2 regions of the Paenibacillus sp. FSL L8-0494 genome follow, and region 1 is predicted to be linked to the other one. Evidence: predicted binding sites of a transcription regulator. Region 1 holds the regulator's gene; the other holds the start of a gene.
What was found. Region 1 encodes LexA, which represses DNA repair genes until DNA is damaged. Its sites were predicted from a motif close to CGAACATATGTTCG; they were not measured.
Positions count from the first base shown of each region.

Region 1 (10,565 bases):
CGTATTGAAGAAGGCATCCCGAGCTTGCCATCCGATTTGAAAGAAGCGCTAAGCGAAATGATCCGCAGCCATGTAATTACCGAAGCTCTCGGCGAACATGCGCTGGCTCACTTCTACGAGCTGAAAGAAATCGAATGGGATATCTATCGTACTCAGGTTCACGAGTGGGAAAGAAACCAATACATGACTTTGTACTAGAACCTTTAAACCCTTGACACCTTTGGTGTTGAGGGTTTTTTTGTTTGGGCAAAATAGTGGTTTTGTAACCATCAATGATATGTCTACGAAAAATGCCCGCGAAATGCCCACAAATAGCTGAGGTTAAGGTTATTCGAGGATGTTTTACAGGTGAATATCAAAATTGGCATATTGTTGATTAACAATTTTAACGTGTAAGAAGCTGTTCATTTATCATAAATAATGGGATATCATGGGATATAGAAGAATTAAATGCAGAGACGGAGGAGTGAATTTGGATATAGTTTGGTCAAACTTAATATTAACTTTGATAATTTTCGGGATATTAGTGGTTTTGATTTTTAAAGGTATAAGTTTATTAGTAAGAAGTTATAAATCAAAAAAATAACTCTTCAGACGAGTGTACATAGTCATGACAGACATTGCTTATATTCTCGCATTGCTTTGACTTTTAAAGGATTTATCAAAGAGTGTTGACACAAATCTGAGTTACAGATCATTAAGGATGGCGATTTACAGAACCACCCCGCGTTTGCTGTGAGTCGCTATTTTATTTTTTTCTGAAAATGTTATAAGTAAAGTGTTTCGTGGAATTTGTCTTTTACTTAATTGATGTGTCGTCTGCCTATTAAGATAGCAGGTGCCCGAATCGTCCGGGAACAATTTGAATTTCGAGCACAACTCCATAGCTGTCAATAAGAGTGAGTCGATTGAATGAAATTTTTCAATCCGTAGCAATAAAAATGAAGAAAAGATTTGAAGAATAAGAGGATACGTTAGTCATGTGGGTAATAACTATTATAGTAATAAGGAGGTGCGTAATGAAAAAAATATTATTAACTACAGCTACTAGTATTCTTCTGTTTGCCTCAATTCTCGGTGCATGTAGTAACAATAAAACAACAAACGAGGCAGAGCCTACAGCGTCAAGTGCAGCGCCTACGCCAGTTGTCGAAGCTACAACCACTCCCGAACCTTCTGCTACTCCTTCTATGGAGGCGCAGGAGTCCGCCAGTCCGGAGGCCACTGATCCTCTAGCATCCGATCGACCAAAGACCAAAGCATTTGGTGAACAGGAGGGAGGGGTCTCAGGGCAAGAAGGTACACTTGGGCAAGGTGATGGATATTCCCTGTATGTTTTTCAGGGTTTCACACTAGACTCACAGTCTGGTCGTTTATCATTAACTGAGGATCCAACCTATTATGCCGAAATTGAACACTTGCCTGCCGGTTACGATCTCACAGCTTTGAAGCAACAGGGACAAACCGAGCTTTCTGCAATTGGTAAAGCAAACGACCATAGCGGGGAACTAATTGAACATCCTCTAGGTTTTGCAGAATTATATCTGCAGGCTACCAGTGATAAGGGGATAGAAGATTATATGGTCTGGAAAAATCAGGCGGGGGAAGCTTTTCTTTTTCGGATACACAATCCTAAGGGTGATTCGTCGAATAAGTTTGCACCTTGGGTGATGGTTTCACTGGCAACACTTGAACTTGAAATGAATTAAGTGTAAACAGAACCGAAGGGGGTGTATGGAGTAGAAGAAGTGTGCCATAACCATAATCAAAAAATGGTTGTTGGCACACTTCTTCTTCTTTTTGGTACCTTACTTCATTTGAACGCCAATTTCCATTTGCTGAGGTTGCAAATTTCGCGTATGAGCCCGGTATAGGACCCAGCAGACCTTATATGAAGCTTTATCCCACATTTTGGATACTAAAGGACCCCATAGTCGCTATTGGCATTAAAAACACTCAATATGAGCCTCATTCTTAGGAATAACGTCACTGGAGTCCGAAACCATGCTCCAAAGCCTGAAAATAAGCAAATAGCGTCATATGGGTCCGAAAGTCATGGCGTGTAGTAAAGGGATTTAATGTTAAAATATCTTATATATAGATAACTAATTCTTACCTGCAAAGGAGTAAGTTCATGCAAATTTTTATTTACATAGGCTTGGGCTTTTTTATAATTTCAGGTATATGTGTTGGAGCCTTCACGACAGGTACACAACAAAGAGGTAACTTTTATTCGGAATCTAAGCAAGACCGTAAAGCTAAAAACAAAGTAGCGAATGGGTCTGCTTTAGGTGGTCTTATTTCATTAGCTATAGCTGGGATTCTTTATTTGTTGTAATTGAACGCAAAATATAAGGAGGAGGAATGTTGCAGATGGTGAAGATTTTTAATGAAAATACGGTCTCATTTACTCAAAAACAGTCCCCGATCCCAGAGTTTGCTTGGCATACGAGTGAAAGATTAGCTGAAATGGTGGGCTCCAAGCATTTAGTTTTTGATATCAGATCTTTAGATCCTGATAAATATTCTTATCCTTATCATTTTCATAGAAATGCTGAAGAGATATTTGTGATTTTAGCGGGAAAAGCGATGTTAAGAACACCCGAGGGTTTTACGGAGGTTACGGAAGGGGATGTAATATTTTTTGAAATGGGATCGGAAGGGGCGCACCAGCTTTATAATCATACGGATGCACCATGCAGGTATCTGGATCTCCGAACGAATCAGGGAATAGATGTTTGCGAATATCCAGACTCTGGAAAAATCAACATTTTGCCTTATCAAGAAATCTATCAAGCGGATGAACAGGCGGATTATTATAAGGGTGAAGAGCATGTAAGGGAAAAATGGAATGGGGGAGCGTAATTGATTAAAGATCGTTGGTTTACAGTAACGGAAATTGATCCGACCACCTATGCAATCAGTGAATATGGACATTGGGAAAAGGTGCATTCTTTTTTACTCTTGGGGCAAAAACAAGCCGCGTTAATTGATACGGGATTAGGTATTGATAATATAAAAAGAATAACGGATCAGTTAACGGATTTACCTATCGCTGTCATAACTACACATGTGCATGCAGATCATATTGGCAGTCACGGACAATTCGAGACAATCTATGTTCATAAAGAGGATGAGGATTGGCTGATTAACGGAATAAATGGCTTGTCCCTTGCCCAGATTCGAAAGGATATGAGTCGAGACATCACCCTTCCTGTTCCTGAAACCTTTGATCCTAACACCTACATACCTTTTCAAGGGAAACCAACGGCTCTTTTACAAGAGGGGGATGTGCTCGACATAGGTGGGCGCGAAATAGAAATTTACCACACACCAGGTCATTCGCCAGGTCATATCAGCCTATTTGATCATGCCAACGGATATCTGTTTACAGGTGATTTATTGTATGACGTTACTCCAATCTATGCTTTTTACCCTTCGACTAGTCCGGTTGATTTAGTGGCATCCTTAGAGAAGATTACAGAAATTCCAGGGGTTACCCAAGTATATGGCTCTCATAATACGCTGGGTTTAGATCCATCTATTTTACAAGAGGTCAAAAAGGCAGTTCGTGAGTTACGTGAGCAAAAAGTAGTGGCACATGGTACGGGTATTCACCAGTTTGATGGGTTTAGTGTGCAATTTTAGGTTCTTTCTATTTCGAAATCAAATGAGAGGTATGGCGATAACAACTTAATTATTCAGATACGATTGACCTGAAGAGTGCATGCAATTGTTGTACTTGGGAGTAAGCTTCCTTGTACTGGTTGTCGGATTGTTGAATAGGCAATAAACCCGGCAAGAAGGAAATACAATACACAGGCGTTTCTTTGCTGTTCATATATATTTTAAGCGTGAGTTCTTCTATCACATTAGCTTCTTCATCAGCTTCCTTAAGGACGTTAATATCTGCACTAGTTGCAGTTGTTTTGCTGTTTTGTTGTCTTTTGGAGACTTTTGAAAGGGTAAGTGCGTTAACCACAATCTCGGATCCCATTACATTATCGAAAGAGTATAGCTTTGCTACTGCTTTTTTGTTGTTCTTCGGATTTCTGGTGCCTATTGCTAATTTTTTATTAGGTTCGTTAAGTGCGATCAAGTGAGATTGATTGGGGGGAATGAATGTTTTGGTGAAAATGATGTTAAAGGATGCAGCCGCATTAACTAGCATAGAAATATCAGATGAAGTGGATAGCGTTTTCAATTTTATAATGGCGGCACTTAGAATTAAAACAACTCCTAAAATAGCAAATAAGTACACTAAGATAATCAGCATATAATCACCTCCCAGTTATCTCATTAGACTCAAATTGTTGCTTATTGAAAGATATGCCTGAATGATCCCCACTAGTATCTTTTAAAAGGGAAATTCGTGGAATTATAGGATCGGCTTCGGAATTAGCCCAAAAAAAGCACCCGGAGAAACCTGCCGATTCTGCAAATGGCGCAAAATTGGGGGTTGCTGCAAGGGTGCTTTTTAAGGTAAGTATGTAACCTATAGAAAATTGAAGGCAGTGATATGATCGGTATAAACAATCAGCTGTTTGTATTCGATCGGAGTCCCATAACTAGCATAAGGTCTTACAGTAACGTCATTGAGGACAACAAAGTTATAGCTGAAATTTTTATCAGGGTGTTCTGCTCCCAAATAAGATATGTATTCGTCTACTATTACATCATCCATCAAAGATTTTAAATCAAATACATCCTCTTTGTTGGAGACGGCTGGAGAGACGATTCCCTGAATGCTGCCAAAAGAGGTGAGCAAATTCACTTTTTTTCCACTAGCTTGTTCATCATTTAAAAGTAAACCGGACAGCTTACCCAGTGCATCGACTTTAAAATCGACGAGGGTTCTAATTTTTGAGTTATTCAAAACTAAACACATCCTTTTCAATTTGCAATCCTGTTAACAATATTCGACATATAATCACCAAACTCCTAGTATGCTAATGAAAAAATACTTACTTATGTAATGACCCCCATTCTGTATATGGTGATTTGGGGGCTGTGACGTCCTCAGCGAATTCAATTCCTTATCGTTACTCGTGTTCCTATAGGGACGATAGCTGCGAGTGTTAACACATCCTCGTTGTACATCCGGATACAGCCGTGGGATACCTCTTTCCCAATGGAGGAAGGATCATTCGTTCCATGAATCCCGTAGTGTGGTTTAGACAGTCCCATCCAAAAGGCACCAAAGGGACCGCCTGGATTGGGTTGTTTGTTAATAATCGTGAATTCTCCCACTGGGGATTGGGTTAACATCTTACCAATGCCGACAGGGAAACCTCTAATCACAATATCATTGTCCAGAAGATATAACATTCGTTGGGTCAGATCTACAATAATTCGGTAATTTGGCATTATGCACAACACTCCTTTCTAATTAGGATATGAGCAGAACGCCTAAACGGTTATTCATAGAAAATGCCCATTTTAGCGAACGAGAACAAATGTTCGTTAGTGGTTGAGAAAGCAAAATACACAGAAAAAAGGCTGTTCCGCATTTGCGGAACAGCCTTTTATGGTAGGAGTGCATACTTAGTGGATATCTCGAAACAATCCGATGACTCTTCCGAGAATAGTTACGCGATTAAGGCGAAGAGGCTCATAAGCTGGATTCTCCGGCTGAAGCCGTATATGATCACGTTCCTTGTAAAAGGTCTTAACGGTTGCTTCATCTTCTTCAGTCATGGCTACAACGATATCTCCGTTGTCCGCTGTTTGTTGTTGGCGAACAATTACATAATCACCATTCATAATGCCAGCATCCACCATACTATCACCCATAACTGACAGCATAAATACTTTGTTGTCACCTACATAGTGAGTAGGAAGTGGGAAGTAGTCCTCGATATTCTCTGTAGCAGTGATAGGTACCCCGGCGGTAACTTTACCTACGACAGGAATCCGTGAGATGGTCTGGGCGAATTGGTGAACATTCTCTGAATCCTCTTGGCCTAGTAATTCTATTGCACGTGGCTTCGTTGGATCTCGACGAATAAGTCCCTTCTTCTCAAGCCGGTCCAAATGACCGTGAACTGTGGAGCTGGAAGCAAGGCCAACAGCTTCTCCAATTTCCCGGACGGAAGGTGGATAACCCTTGCTGCGGACTTCGCTTCGTATAAATTCCAGGATCGCCAGCTGGCGACTTGAAATCTTTGACATTGGAATCAACCCCATATAGTAATGTTTGGGAAAATTATAACATAGAACTACCGTTCGCACAAACATAAGTTCTAACTATTATAAATATTAATCTGCTAGAGTTAAAAAATGGTAGACAAATGATAATAAAATGTACCACTTGAGTCTCTCGAAAAAAAGAGAACAATTGTTCTGAAATAGTATTGAACAAAACACATGTTCGTGTTATTATGAATTCGAAAGTAAGAACAAGTGTTTGGAGGATGATAATTATGCTAAAATACAGTACATACCGCAGCATCTACGATAAGGCCCCAGTGGTTGAATCTTTAGGACATAATGACGTTGCCCGTAATTCCGCTAAGGTGAAAGAGATAACGGAACGTTTGCTAGGAGGGATGATTTCGTTGTTCCGTCAGGACTTCTTTATTAAGTTAATATTGATTATCGTGCTAGTATTTTCTGGCCTAACAGTAGTGGGAAATGTATTTGCAGGATCGACGACTATAATGAAGGAAGAGAAGCGGATTGTGGTTGAACGTGGAGATACACTATGGAGTATTGCCCTTAAGAATAAACCGGCTGATATGAAGACAGTTGTTTATATAGAAGGAATTAAACGTTCAAGTGGGATTAAGAGTAGTCAAATTAACGCTGGAGACATACTTACTTTACCTATTTATTAATTTTCTGAGAACATAATAGAATGACCATTAGAGCTTGCAGGGAGTAGACCTTGACAAGCTCTTTTTCTCATGGCAGAGTTAGAATTAATTTATAGGGGGAGGGAAAGTATTGAATATTGATGAGTTGGTCGCGCGAATTAACGAATTGGCACGCAAACAGAAGAGCGTAGGCCTTAATCAAGAGGAAGTGGCGGAACGCGCCAAGCTTCGTGAAATTTACCTGGGGAATATCCGCAATAACTTCCGAGCACAATTAAATACTATTGAAGTAGTAGATAACGATGAGCATGAACAAGGTAACAAGGGGCTTAAACATTAGCTCGCTGTTCCTTTTCATAGATATTTCAGGATGACTAGGGGGAACGCACATGGCCCGTTCTTGGGAAAGAATGGTTCAACGCAACACACAGCAAATCAACAAGCAAAGAAAGAAACAAGGCAAGGATACGATTTATGCCTCTAAATCTCCTACCCAGAATGCCGAAGTCTTTAAAGGTCGCAACATTGCATTTCCGGTAGTGTTAGTGATACTTGGCACTATGTTTTGGGTAGTTGGTTCTATTGATCAGGCCAAAGGAAATGGCATGCTGGCTAATTGGTTGGGAGTAGTACTGTACTATTTGCTGGCAGCGCTATTGTTCTTCCGTCGTCCGTACTTGAAGGTGGAAAAAGCAAGACTGTCTACTATTAAATTCAATCGCGAACGCGGGCTTCCAGCTGCAGATATTGAGAAAATCACCCTTTCGCGTGGAGCTGTAGTCATTAAGCACAAAGGGAAACGTACGAAATGGATTTTCACAAGACTTATGAATCGCTATGATACTAATGCGATGAGTACACGATTAGAAGCATTTGCTAAAGCTCACAACATTGAAGTAGTTCACGAATAGAACTAGACCAGTTAAAGGGAGAGGGAGACCTGTAATGCCAATTTCTGCTGTACTATTTGACCTTGATGATACATTGCTGTGGGATGATCGGAGCGTCGAAGAAGCATTTCGTTCTGCTTGTGAAGCCGCCGGGGATACGATTGATCCACAAGAACTAGAAGTTGCAGTTCGTAAGGAAGCAAGTAGCTTGTATGAATCTTATGAGACGTTCCCATTTACAAAGATGATCGGAATTAATCCATATGAAGCACTCTGGGCTAACTTTACGGCAGGTGAACAACCAGAATTCCGTCAATTGGAGCAGCTTGCACCGGTATATCGTAAAGAGTCTTGGCGTCGCGGACTTGCAGCCTTAGGGGTGGAAGACGAAGCACTAGCTGAGACCTTGGCAACTAAATTCGCAGCAGAGCGCAGAAAACGTCCATACATCTATGAAGAAACAATGCATGTACTGGAGCAGTTACGGGGTCAAGTGAAGCTTTTGCTACTTACGAACGGCTGTCCTGCACTGCAACAAGAAAAACTAGATGGTGTGCCAGAGTTAATTCCTTTCTTTGATCATATTGTGATTTCCGGAAGCTTTGGTAAAGGCAAACCGGATAAGGAAATTTTCCTGCATGCTTTAGAGCTTCTTGATGTAACTCCTGAGCAAGCGGTTATGGTCGGCGATAAGCTTACAACGGATATCCGTGGGGGGCTGGCAGCAGGGTTGACCACGGTCTGGATTAATAGAAAAGGTAGAGCACCTAGTCTTGATATTCATCCGGATCATGAAATCAATCACCTTGAGGAACTTCTTCCACTAGTTCAATCCTTGTAAGATATACAGAGCTATTAGCTCCAACATAAAGACTTTATAAAAGCAGCGAGTTTCTGAGATCCTAAGAAACTCGCTGCTTTTCTGTACATACATACTAACATAAGGATTTCATTAGATTTTTAAGTAAATGATTTAAGTCACAAGTCTAATGCGGAATTGATGCAAAATACTGAAAAACCAATAATAATGTGTATAATAGATGGAGATGTATAACATGAATTGGTAGATTTTTATTATTCGATAATGATTGGGAGGGCTCCAAATGATGAGATCGAAGAAATTAGTCGCTGTATTATTAGGTGCAACACTTCTAGTACTAGGTGGATGTTCTTCAAATGGAACCAAGCATTCAGAAATACATAACATGAATATGAACATGTCTATGGAACCTATCAAAGTCGAACTACAATGGAGTCCTGAAGAAGTTGTTGTAAATCAAAAGGTAACCTTTGAAGCTGTGGTGACCCAAGATAACGAGGCAGTAGATGATGCAAAAGAGGTTCTGTTCGAAATTGTGAATAAAAATGATGAGGGACAGAAAATAGAGCTTAAGGGAAAGCTAATAGGTAAAGGAGTCTATCAAGCAGAAGGGACCCTTGAAAAGGAAGGACAATATAATGTCACTTCACATGTGACAGCCCGGACACAGCACTCTATGCCTAGCAAAGAGCTGTCTGTGAAACCATGATTCAAAGGTTCACAACGGTTGCTGAGCAATAACAGATAAAGCAGAGTGGAAAGGAAGGCTTTTCGAAATTCCTTTATTCTGCTAAACTTACTCTAATGTTTTACTGGGGGGACTATTAGTTGGCTAAATATACACTTGAGGAAAGCTTACAACAAAGGATTTTGATCCTTGATGGCGCAATGGGCACAATGATCCAACAGGTGCCTCTTACTGGAGAAGATTTTGGTGGCGATGAGCTGGATGGCTGTAATGAAATGCTGGTATTAACACGTCCAGAAGTCATTCAGACGATTCATGAGCAGTATCTCGAAGCAGGGGCTGATCTCATTGAGACTAACACATTTGGTGCAACCTCTGTTGTACTGGCGGAATATGATATTCCTCAGCGCGCACGTGAGATCAATCTAGCGGCAGCAGAGTTGGCCCGCAGAGCAGTAGACAAATATGACACACCTGACCGTCCGCGATACGTCGTGGGGGCTATGGGTCCAACAACAAAAACGCTCTCAGTAACTGGAGGCGTTACTTTCCAAGAGCTAGTTGATAGCTATGAGGAACAAGCAGTGGCATTGATCGACGGTAAAGTAGATGTTTTGCTGCTGGAGACCTCTCAAGATACACTTAACGTTAAAGCTGGAAGTATTGGTATTCGTAATGCTTTTGAAAAGACTGGCATCACATTACCGGTTATGATTTCAGGAACAATTGAACCAATGGGTACTACACTGGCGGGTCAGAATATTGAAGCATTTTATATCTCATTAGAACATCTGAAGCCTATCTCTATGGGCCTCAACTGTGCGACTGGTCCAGAGTTCATGCGGGATCATATTCGTTCGCTTTCGGAGATCTCCTCGGCAGCCGTGAGCTGTTATCCAAACGCAGGATTGCCGGATGAGAATGGACATTATCATGAATCTCCAGATTCTTTAGCTCGCAAGATTGCAGCCTTTGCTGAAAAAGGCTGGCTGAATATTGCGGGGGGCTGCTGTGGAACGACACCAGAGCATATCCGTGCGATGAAGGAAGCACTTTCCGAATATCCTCCACGCCCGCTGGCAGGTAATCATCCACCTGCACTTTCAGGTATTGAGCCTATCTATATTGAGAACGACAACCGTCCTTACATGGTTGGTGAACGTACGAATGTACTTGGCTCTCGTAAATTCAAACGTCTTATCGTCGAAGGTAAATATGAGGAAGCCTCAGAAATTGCCCGAGCTCAGGTAAAGAGTGGGGCACAGGTTATTGACGTGTGTGTACAAGACCCTGACCGCGATGAGATTGAAGATATTAAGCTTTTCTTAGAACTGGTTGTAAAAAAGGTTAAA
Region 1 is NZ_JBBOPQ010000001.1:3,930,051-3,940,615, reverse strand. Features, by position in the region: gene glnA (type I glutamate--ammonia ligase) at 1-198, shown strand, start outside; gene NYE35_RS17965 (hypothetical protein) at 1,020-1,709, shown strand; gene NYE35_RS17960 (DUF5316 domain-containing protein) at 2,135-2,338, shown strand; gene NYE35_RS17955 (cupin domain-containing protein) at 2,374-2,865, shown strand; gene NYE35_RS17950 (MBL fold metallo-hydrolase) at 2,866-3,648, shown strand; gene NYE35_RS17945 (hypothetical protein) at 3,698-4,276, opposite strand; gene NYE35_RS17940 (hypothetical protein) at 4,496-4,876, opposite strand; gene NYE35_RS17935 (L,D-transpeptidase) at 5,029-5,367, opposite strand; gene lexA (transcriptional repressor LexA) at 5,545-6,171, opposite strand; gene NYE35_RS17925 (LysM peptidoglycan-binding domain-containing protein) at 6,423-6,836, shown strand; gene NYE35_RS17920 (DUF896 domain-containing protein) at 6,946-7,155, shown strand; gene NYE35_RS17915 (hypothetical protein) at 7,205-7,726, shown strand; gene NYE35_RS17910 (HAD family hydrolase) at 7,761-8,546, shown strand; gene NYE35_RS17905 (FixH family protein) at 8,809-9,234, shown strand; gene metH (methionine synthase) at 9,414-10,565, shown strand, end outside.

Region 2 (9,776 bases), 1.3 Mb from region 1:
TAGGGATCCCTTTTAAGGACTCTTTGCGGTTCTCTTCAGCCTGCTCTCGGTTAATCGTACATGTGGCGGATTCACCTTTCGCAATGGCATCCTGAATATGCTTGGCGGTCTCAGGATAGCGGTCTGATGGGAAGGTTAGCTGAACAACACTCGAATTGGATGGAGACGAGGGGTCTGTAGGCTCTCCGTTTTGTTCAAACCAGTAACTAGCCAAAGCAAGTAATGCAACAATGATGAGACTGGAGATCCATTTTTTCACTTTCAATTCTGCTCCTCCTTTTTTGGCACTTAAAATAGTATATCTTATATCATAATTCAGTGCGATTTAATATAATTAGGTAAAATAAAGGAGGACGTAACTGGATATGGAGTACATAATTACCATTGAGGATCAGACGCTTATTACGGCTGCCGAAGATATAATTACCAGACGTTATGAATGGGGGCGTCATCATGTGGGTGCAGCGCTTCGTACTAAAACAGGAGAGATTTTTACAGCGGTACATGTGGAAGCCAGCATGGGGAGGATTACAGTCTGTGCAGAAGCGATGGTGATTGGCAAAGCGATATCCGAAGGTTATAAGGAATTTGATACGATTGTTGCGGTAAGGCATTCTGATCCAGACAGCGAGGAAAAAGAGATTAAAGTAGTCTCTCCCTGCGGCATGTGCCGAGAGTTAATTGCGGATTACGGAATAGACTGCAAGATAATTGTATCGGAGGATGACCGATTAGCTAAATATGAAATCACTGAGCTATTGCCTTTAAGGTACACGAGATAAGAAAAAAAGTAATGAGGAGCCGCTGAGCTCCTTTTTTTGTTGAGCCGTGAAATTATTCAGCAGTTCCTTATATCGTCCCAACTTATTTTACAACTTCATGTCCATTCGCTGAGTTCATGTCACTATTGTCCCCATACTATAACTTAAAAAGATTTAAAAGGATGGTGAGAATAGATGGAGCAGCGGATTATTCGTCAGATGGTTGATTCAGCATCAAGGTTCGTGGGCGATGTGCAGTGGCAGATGGCTTTTCGCAGATTACAAATGGCTCCGGCGGATTCGGGACTGTCGTCCTCGGCTCAGCTATTGCTGAATACCCTCTATTACTTGCAGGGAAAGGGTGTGATAAGCGGCCAACATGATTATTTGGAAAGTGCAGACGAGCTTATGGAGAAGCTTAAAAATACCAGTGGGCAATATGCTGCGCTTCATGGCTACGAGCTGGGCGCAATCAATAATCAGTCCCAGGCTCTAATTGACAATCAGCGGAATTGGGTCGTCAACAGTGCGATACGCTGGTCTAGAGCCGGCGGGATCGTAACGATGTGTTATCACGCTGCATTACCGGGGACAGCGCCAACTTGGGGGAATGTAAATACGAGCCTAAGCAATGCTGATTTTGATAAATATATAACCTCAGGTACCACCCAGTATAATGCGCTGTTAGCTGATCTGGATAAGATAGCCCTGTCGCTGAAAAAGCTTAATGACGCAGGGATTCCTGTACTTTGGCGGCCGTATCATGAAATGAATGGTGGATGGTTTTGGTGGGGGCAAAAGAGCAATTACGCTGCATTGTGGAACCTTATGTTCGATCGTTTTACCAATTATCATAAGCTGCATAATTTATTGTGGGTTTGGAGTCCAAATGCAAAAAATCAGTGGTGTGATGAGCCGGCAGAATACTATCCGGGCAGTGATAAGGTAGATGTGCTGGCGCTCGACATTTATGACGCGGATTTCAAGATTAGCCATTATGATAATTTATGGGATCTGGGTCGTGGCAAGCTGATTGCGATTGGTGAGAATGGAGAGCTTCCGTCTGCTGAACTGTTGTCCAAAACGCAGCCCAAATGGTCTTATCAGCTGACCTGGGGGAAACTCCTCTATGAGAAGAACACCGATGCTGTTATAAAAGCTTTTATGAACGACAAAATGGTATTCACACGAGAGGAGTATGCTGCTGAGGCCGCCGCTTTCGCTGCTATCGGGGATAGTGTGCTGGAGAGTGGACTCTGTGGGCAATACTACAATAACATGACGCTTAGCGGCACACCTGCACTTTTGCGTACGGATGCCAATATTAACTTTTCATGGAGACAAGGTTCGCCTGATCCTGCCATTCGTGTAGATGCGTTTTCTGTGCGGTGGAGTGGGAAGCTGACGGCTGCTTTTAGCGAGATTTATACCATTTATTCCTACTCTGATGATGGGATACGGGTATGGATTGATGGCGGGCTAGTCATTGATAGTTGGGTAAATCAGAGCGGCCAGGAACGAAAAGGAAGCATAAGTCTGATAGCAGGTAAGCCGTATGAAATAAAGGTGGAGTATTATGAGAATGCGGGCGACGCCCGGGTTGTTTTGCAGTGGGAGAGTCCTAGCCAGATCAAGGGGGTTATCCCAGCGGGGGCATTTTATCTTCCTTAAAAAAGAGTACTTCAAGTGTACAAGCGCAAGCAAAAAGCCCCGGTTTTCCGGGGCCTTTTTACGTATGAGCGTCTTAAATTTGTTCGCGGTAGCTAATGTTGTTGGCGATCTTCTCGTCACGAACGGCTTTGCGCAGAACATCTTTGACGGTTTGGGCATCATGGATTTTTCGAAAAAGAAGCTGAGGCGCTGAGGCATCATCAGAAAATACAGTTAATGACCCGATGCCAAGCATCCGGTCCATTATTGACTGTTTCACGGATAAATCGCGTACGCGCAGCAATTCGATTTCTTCAACATTTTTACCGATAAGTCCGGTCTTTAACATAATGCGCTGACTTGTAATGGTATATGAAGTTGTGTTAAGAGCTATAATTCCTTTAAGTCGATCTGAGATGCCGGCAGGTTTGCCTTTCCAGAGCACAACTTCTTGATTGACATGATTATCTTCTGCTGGTCGATGGGCGGTCACTGGAGCGGTACCGTTAAGGCTGGTTCCACATTCTCCACAAAATTTAGCGCCCTGCTTGTATTCCGCTCCGCAGGTGGTGCAATAAGGCATAAATACCCTCCTTTTCTGATCACAATTAAAATAATTATAACATAACAGTCATTTTACATATATTTCATTTGCGCTTTACACAAACCGACATTATCCTGTTAAGTGGAGGGATAAATAATGAAAAAAGCTTTACTAATAGTAATGCTGATGATGACTGTCATCCTTAGCGCCTGCAGCAATAATTCAACTTCATCGGCACCTGCCACGGAAGAAGAAGTGCAGGAGACTGTGCAAAACTTCTACAATGAAATGTCTAAACTTGAAGAGTCGGGAAAATCTTCTTTAGAGGAGTTCAACGAAGCCATTGCTGGTTATTCAGCAGGAGAACTCACGGACAAGCAGTTGGAGAAGAAAATTAAGCAATTCCAGAGTACCGCAACTGATTTATCGAATCAAGCCGAGAAAGTAAAAATTTCCTCCAGCTTGCCTGAAGACATTCGTAAGTTGCTTGAAGAGTCTAAAATTTCCTTTGAAAGTGCTTATTCTTTAAAAAAAGAGGCTTCTCAGGGCGCAGATTCCGCAAATGTTACGGCTGAGCAATTTAATGAATTGAATCAAAAGGCTGATATAGCGATGTTGTTCGGTATCTCCAAGCTTAATGAGGCAAGAGAAGCAACTGGACTTATAGATTCCGAAGGTGAAGCTACCTCAGTATCTGGAGATGTTGTTCAAGAATAAATCAAATCAGGCGCTGCACAGTTTATCTGTCAGCGTCTTTTTGCTGCGCTTACATGGATATACATTGATATGCATCTTTTGGATAAAAAGCGTTCCTTCAAAAAGGTATCTTTTTCCTGATTATTGATTAATATGCGAAGATGCGGATATAATACAAACATACGTTCGTATTCAGAAGAATAGATATATTATAAGGGAGGGGTTACCATGGGCAAAAAGCTGGAAAAAAACGGGCTGTGGGAAAGCAGCCGCATGATGCTGCCGGAGCATAAGACAAGAATTATAAGAGATGAACGGGAGACGCTGCGCCGCATCAAGCCTATTCTGGATGAGCAAAAGCTGGAGGAAATCGAATGTACACTGGCTTTGTCGTTGCGGAGTCATGTACGAGTGACAGTTGTTCTGTTTGAACCTTTTGAAAATACGATGTTAAGTGGCTTTGTGACTTCCATTCACACCCACTCGCGTGAGTTTAAGCTGCAGTGGGCGGAGGAATGGAAGTGGATCGCTGTGGATGATATTGTCGAGGTCTACATCGTTTAATGCTGAGAACCGTTGCCTTCGCTTTTCTCATAAGCGATTAAGGTAACGGTAGGGTTACCGGTCAGATGTGCAATGGAAGCTTCAGCATTCCGAATAATTTCCAGTGCTTCTTCCTGTTCACTAAGGGCTGCAACTTTATAGCTATCGCTATGAATATCCATATGTCTCCCACCTTTCGTTAAATATTTTGTCCTTTTTTGTGGAAATCATCCTAAGGGGGACAGGGGTACAGGCAAATAGGGCAGGGGCATCATTGAATATACCAAAGGGGTGATTCTATGCTGACTTTGGAGCAATTGAGGGAAAAATCCGCGGCGCGTCTGGTCGGGCTTCACCCTGTCTTGGCGGCAGGTGCAAATGCTTTGATTCAGCAAAGCCATGCGAGAGGAGTCCCTATCGTTATTACTCAGGGTCTACGGACCATTGCTGAACAAAATGCTTTGTATGCGCAGGGTAGAAGTAAGCCGGGACCGATAGTTACCAATGCTAAAGGCGGTACCAGCTATCATAATTATGGCCTTGCGTTTGATTTTGCGATTTTGCTGCCGAATGGCACTAGCCTTTCTTGGGACATCAAACGTGATGGTGATAAAGATAAGACTGCGGATTGGCAAGAGGTTGTACAGGAGGCTAAGCGGCTTGGATTAGAATGGGGCGGGGACTGGACTTCTTTTAAAGACTATTCACATCTGCAGATGACTTTCGGTTTAACTATAGATCAACTTCGGGCAGGTAAACGTCCAACGACGGACCAAGCCAAAGAGGCTTTAAAAAAGATTACCGGAGGGGATGATCAGGTGAACAAAGACGTTACAGTGACCATTAACCTAAACGGCCGCAAGCTTACCGATGGCGTTCTCGATACCGGAATAACCTATGTGCCCATACGTGCGCTGGCTGAGGCGCTTGGAGCAAAGGTTACTTATGATGCTGTGACCAAGACAGTTAATGTAGTAAAAGAGTAAAATCATCATGCATAGACAGTGCCGTCCAAGGGGAAATTATCAGTGATAACTAACCTTAAAGGGAGGCATAACACTGTGAACAAGCTGATAACAAGCCTTGCATGCGGTACTGTACTGTCAATGAGTCTAATGGGAGCTAGCTATGCATCAAATGCCGTTGGATCAGCAGCATTGGGCGGTATCCCAGCCGCGAATACCGGAATGGATGGCACTGCGGAACACACTCGGATGATGAATACGGAAGGCAATCTAATGAATGGCACCACGGGAACAATGAATCAGCATGAGAGCATTATGAAAGATAAGATCCGCATCGATGATAATTACAGACCTAACAACTACAACACCAATAACTACAATGACACCCGCAATACCTACAGAACCAACAGCACTGTTAACCCGGCAACCAACACTACACAGACCGGCAAATACCGTGCAACTAGTACAACAACGAATGCTGCGACTAACAAAGGATCTAACTGGGGCTGGCTCGGTCTGCTTGGACTTTTGGGTCTTGCCGGAATGAGAAGCAGAAGTGACGAGCGTAGATAATCCACGTCTATAATAACCCGTGTCGGTTTAGGCTGAACGGGTTATTTTTATTGTAAATAATTTTTTTTCGAAAAAGGATTGCGCGTTATCGATATTCATGATATTATATTTCTTGTCGCGTTATATGTGAACAACGTATGAAGCTTCAACACATAATATGCCGGGGTGGCGGAACAGGCAGACGCACAGGACTTAAAATCCTGCGGTACGTGAGTACCGTACGGGTTCGACCCCCGTCCTCGGCATCACAGTGAAAACCTTGAGAAATCAAGGTTTTTTTGTTTTTCTTGAGTAAAGCTTCCATCAAAAGCTAAGGTTCTGTATATCTGGGAATCACATTCAAACACACAGGACTCAGGGTGATAACACTCCTTTTCAGTGCTTGTCTAATCACAAGCTCTGGAGGGAGTTTTTTAATATGGTTAGAGTTACAAAAATTAAAAAGAATAAGGTAGTGGATTGGAAAGAAGTTGATGGTGGGATATTAGCAAGAGAAAAAACAAATCCATTACGTCAAGTCCGCCTTACATCGGCGGGATTGGGCATCTCAACGGATGGATGGCAGACTGTGCGTTCTGCTGTAACGGCAGGCGGTGTCTTAGCTGAAACTGTGATTGGACAGTTTGGTAGCTTTGTATCAATGTTGATTGGAAGCGGAAATGCCGTCACTCAAATTAATACTAATGGTATAGCAGCAGGACACGCAAACTTCAATGAAGCGCCCTTTCGAGTAGATATGGCTGGTAACTTGGTAGCTAATAAATTAACAGCAAACTATGCCTCAATAGCGAATTCTAACTTTTCTGGTGGGGCTATTGTGGGATCATCCATCAATGTAGGTAATGGCAAATTTGTAGTTAATTCCTCTGGTAGTGTTTATGCAGCTGATGGAACATTCCAAGGAACCATAAATGCTAAAGGTGGAAGTTTTGAAGGGACAATTTATGCTGGTGGGGAAATCGTTGGGGGGATTATTACAGGTGCTCTTCTAAGAACGAGTGCGATCGGAGAAAGAGTAGAGATGAGTTCAGGAGGATTAAGATCTTATGACTCCAATGGAGTTAAGCGTGTAACGATCTCAAACGATGGTTTACACAAATATTCAGGTATTGGTTTTTGGTCGCAAAGTGGAATAGAGAGAGCAGGAATGTATGCTGAAGAATATCTTTCATTTCTATATGCTCAGGGACCACTTCAAATTCTTTCATTTGGAGATCGGGTATTCTTTGCTGGTTCAGTTGATTTTTTAAGTGCCAATGTATACGGACTTCAGATATCAAGTGTACAAGATCTAGATACAATTCTTAATACTAAGGCAAGTTTGAACTCTGCTGCATCAAATATGACTTTTGATCCTACAACTCGCAATCTTAAGTTGTGGAGTGCTACAGGTGCATTACTTGCTCAAGCTAATATTCCTAAATAAGATTGGAACTTTTATCTCATTATGGCGATAATAGATATATGAAATATTTACCAGGGAGAGTGATCATGGTGAAAAAATTTATATCTGGGGTTATCGTCGGTGCGTTGCTATTCGGAGCAGTGCCAACTTTTGCAGCGAGTGGCTTACTCGGCCAAAAAGTCCAAGGGTTGTTCTCTGTAGAGAAAGACGGTACAAAAATCGCTGATGCTGTTGTTATTAATGGATCAGCATATGCTCCAGTTCGCGCTGTGGCAGAAGCTTCTGGAGTAAATCTCAAGGTAGAAGGGAAAAAGATTATTATGTCATCGGAATCTTCTGAAAATATTTCTGAAGAGAAAAGTGTGAAAATCAGTACATTAAAAGCAAAAATTTCAACTCTTGAAAGCAATATAGAAATAACATCGAAAGGTGAGTTGGCTACTTCGGAAGCGAATCTAGTCGCTGCCAAGGCATCTGACAATGGGACTCCAGAAAGCGCTTTGGTAATTTCTAGTCTTGAACAGCGGATTGAAAAAAGTAAGGCATACATCGCAGAACAGCAAAAACTAATTGATCAAGCAAATGCAGAGATAAAAAAACTTCAAGGAAACTGAAAGCCTAATTAACTGCCCGAAAATATAAAGCCTTTCCTTGGAGGAGAGGCTTTATATTATCAATCTGTTTATGATGACTTCACAGCAGAAAGAATTTTTATAGGAGCTTTTACTAACAACTCCCATTCAGGCATTGAATTACTTTCACCCCTCCAATATTTCCCCGCAAAGTGCGCAGCCACTAAAAATGATAAGTTATCTTTATCGACTCCTAGCCATGACGCATCTAGTTTAACAAACTGATCATCATCAAACTCAACTTCCCATATTGTATAATTCACAAGTCCGATTTTAGAGACCCATAACATTGCCTCATCCATTGTTTCGGAAGCAAAAAATGATTGTAAACGTGACGGTTTATGAGGGTAGTACAGTTTCCTTTCATACTCATATATGTTCTCTGTAAGAATATCTTGTAATGTATCTCTGTTTGCTTGTTGGGCATAGTATTTTTCTCCATGCGCAGAAAGCCCTTCAGGATATCTTTGATCAATAATATCTTTTAAAACAGTAGGGTTAACGTTTATATTCTCCAGTTTAATTGTCATTCCGGGTTTCAATTTATTTAATCTATCAATATGATAAGCGATCACTACTATTCCTCCTTTGAGTCTTACTTATTTTTTCTCCGATACACTTATATTTCCTGCTCATTCCCCAATATCCGTGCTCTAATACCGTAGTATAAGAGCAACTAAACTCCATTAAGATATAACTAAGAAGGGCTCTCCTAAGGAGGGGCCTTTATCTTGTTGTAGGAGGTGTTTTGCAATGGTGTCGCGATTCCGAAAATGGTGGCATATGTATTGGATTCGATATCACAACGAATGCAGACATTATCATTTTAAAAAACGAGACTTCCATTTAGACTGGCTTAGGAGAAGGTATTGATTTTTTTTCAACGAATAATAAAGCGAGGTGTTTATTTAGATGGATAATCTACTAGGAACTATTGTTTTTATTCTGCCTGGATTTCTTATGTACTTTTGGCTTCAGTCTTTTGGAATAAACCCTGTCGTGAAACATTCACCTGGTGAATTCACCGCAATTTCTGCCCTATTATGGCTGCCAGCATCGTTTGCGACCTTATTGCTATATAATGGTATAGTCTCTATTTCCAAAGTGATTAGCAACACTGAGGTTATTTGGTCAATTCAACAATTGAAGGATAAATCAAGTAGTTTGACCTTCTTGCTTGTATTTCTAATTTTAAGTGCTATCGTGAGTTTTGTAATTAGTGTCATTTGGGCAAAGTGGCTACATCCTATCCAAGCAAAATTGATTAATAAAATCAGAAATTGGCGAGGGGCAGCAAGCCTATCTAAAAATCCTTCTGTGTGGGATGAAGTATTTACGAATAATGATGCTCAAGTAGTAGAGATTGGAAGACTTGATAAAGCGGGAATAACTATTATTGGATGCATAAACAAAGCGTCCCGGACATTTGAACCGGAACGCCATTTGAATCTGGATGATGTTGATTTCTTTACTGATCTTGTAAAAAGACATGATATCTCAGTAGACAAGATTTTTTATGACACAAAGTCGGGCACTTATGTAAAAATATTTGATTCAAAGCAGATTGAAGATGCTCAAATTAAGGATTCAGAAGTCACTTCTTCGGCACAATAATTCGAGCTGAATTTTTATCAACTGACCTTGTATCAGCACCCGAGGAAGGGTTCTGAGGCTGACTATTAGCTGCTTGTTTATTACTCACGTTATTGTTCTCCTTTCGTATCGCTCTTGGTGACATCCTGAGATGAAGTTCTTTTGATGTCGCCGGATGTTTTAGGGAAAATTCTTGCCGATACCTTATCAACAGATCCCTTTAATGAGATCCATTGCTTTTCTTCCTCATTCTTTGGCATTATAAACTACCCTCCTTACCATTACCAGAATTCGACATTATTTCACTGTTTCCTCATGCTCTGGCGGTAATGGTGGTCATCAAATCCGCAGTGATTACGAACATCTCTAGTGATAAGCTAAATTCATAAGAAAGCCTCTCCAATATTTTGGAGG
Region 2 is NZ_JBBOPQ010000001.1:5,187,757-5,197,532, reverse strand. Features, by position in the region: gene NYE35_RS23620 (NucA/NucB deoxyribonuclease domain-containing protein) at 1-259, opposite strand, end outside; gene NYE35_RS23615 (cytidine deaminase) at 366-782, shown strand; gene NYE35_RS23610 (glycosyl hydrolase) at 957-2,432, shown strand; gene NYE35_RS23605 (PH domain-containing protein) at 2,506-2,994, opposite strand; gene NYE35_RS23600 (hypothetical protein) at 3,112-3,672, shown strand; gene NYE35_RS23595 (YolD-like family protein) at 3,880-4,215, shown strand; gene NYE35_RS23590 (hypothetical protein) at 4,212-4,376, opposite strand; gene NYE35_RS23585 (M15 family metallopeptidase) at 4,494-5,180, shown strand; gene NYE35_RS23580 (WGxxGxxG-CTERM domain-containing protein) at 5,256-5,732, shown strand; tRNA gene NYE35_RS23575 (tRNA-Leu) at 5,892-5,977, shown strand; gene NYE35_RS23570 (hypothetical protein) at 6,151-7,158, shown strand; gene NYE35_RS23565 (hypothetical protein) at 7,224-7,751, shown strand; gene NYE35_RS23560 (DUF2441 domain-containing protein) at 7,820-8,344, opposite strand; gene NYE35_RS23555 (DUF6338 family protein) at 8,682-9,383, shown strand; gene NYE35_RS23550 (hypothetical protein) at 9,473-9,622, opposite strand.
Region 2: a site for LexA is predicted at 3,827-3,840, ahead of NYE35_RS23595 (YolD-like family protein). Genes of this name have one in related genera too.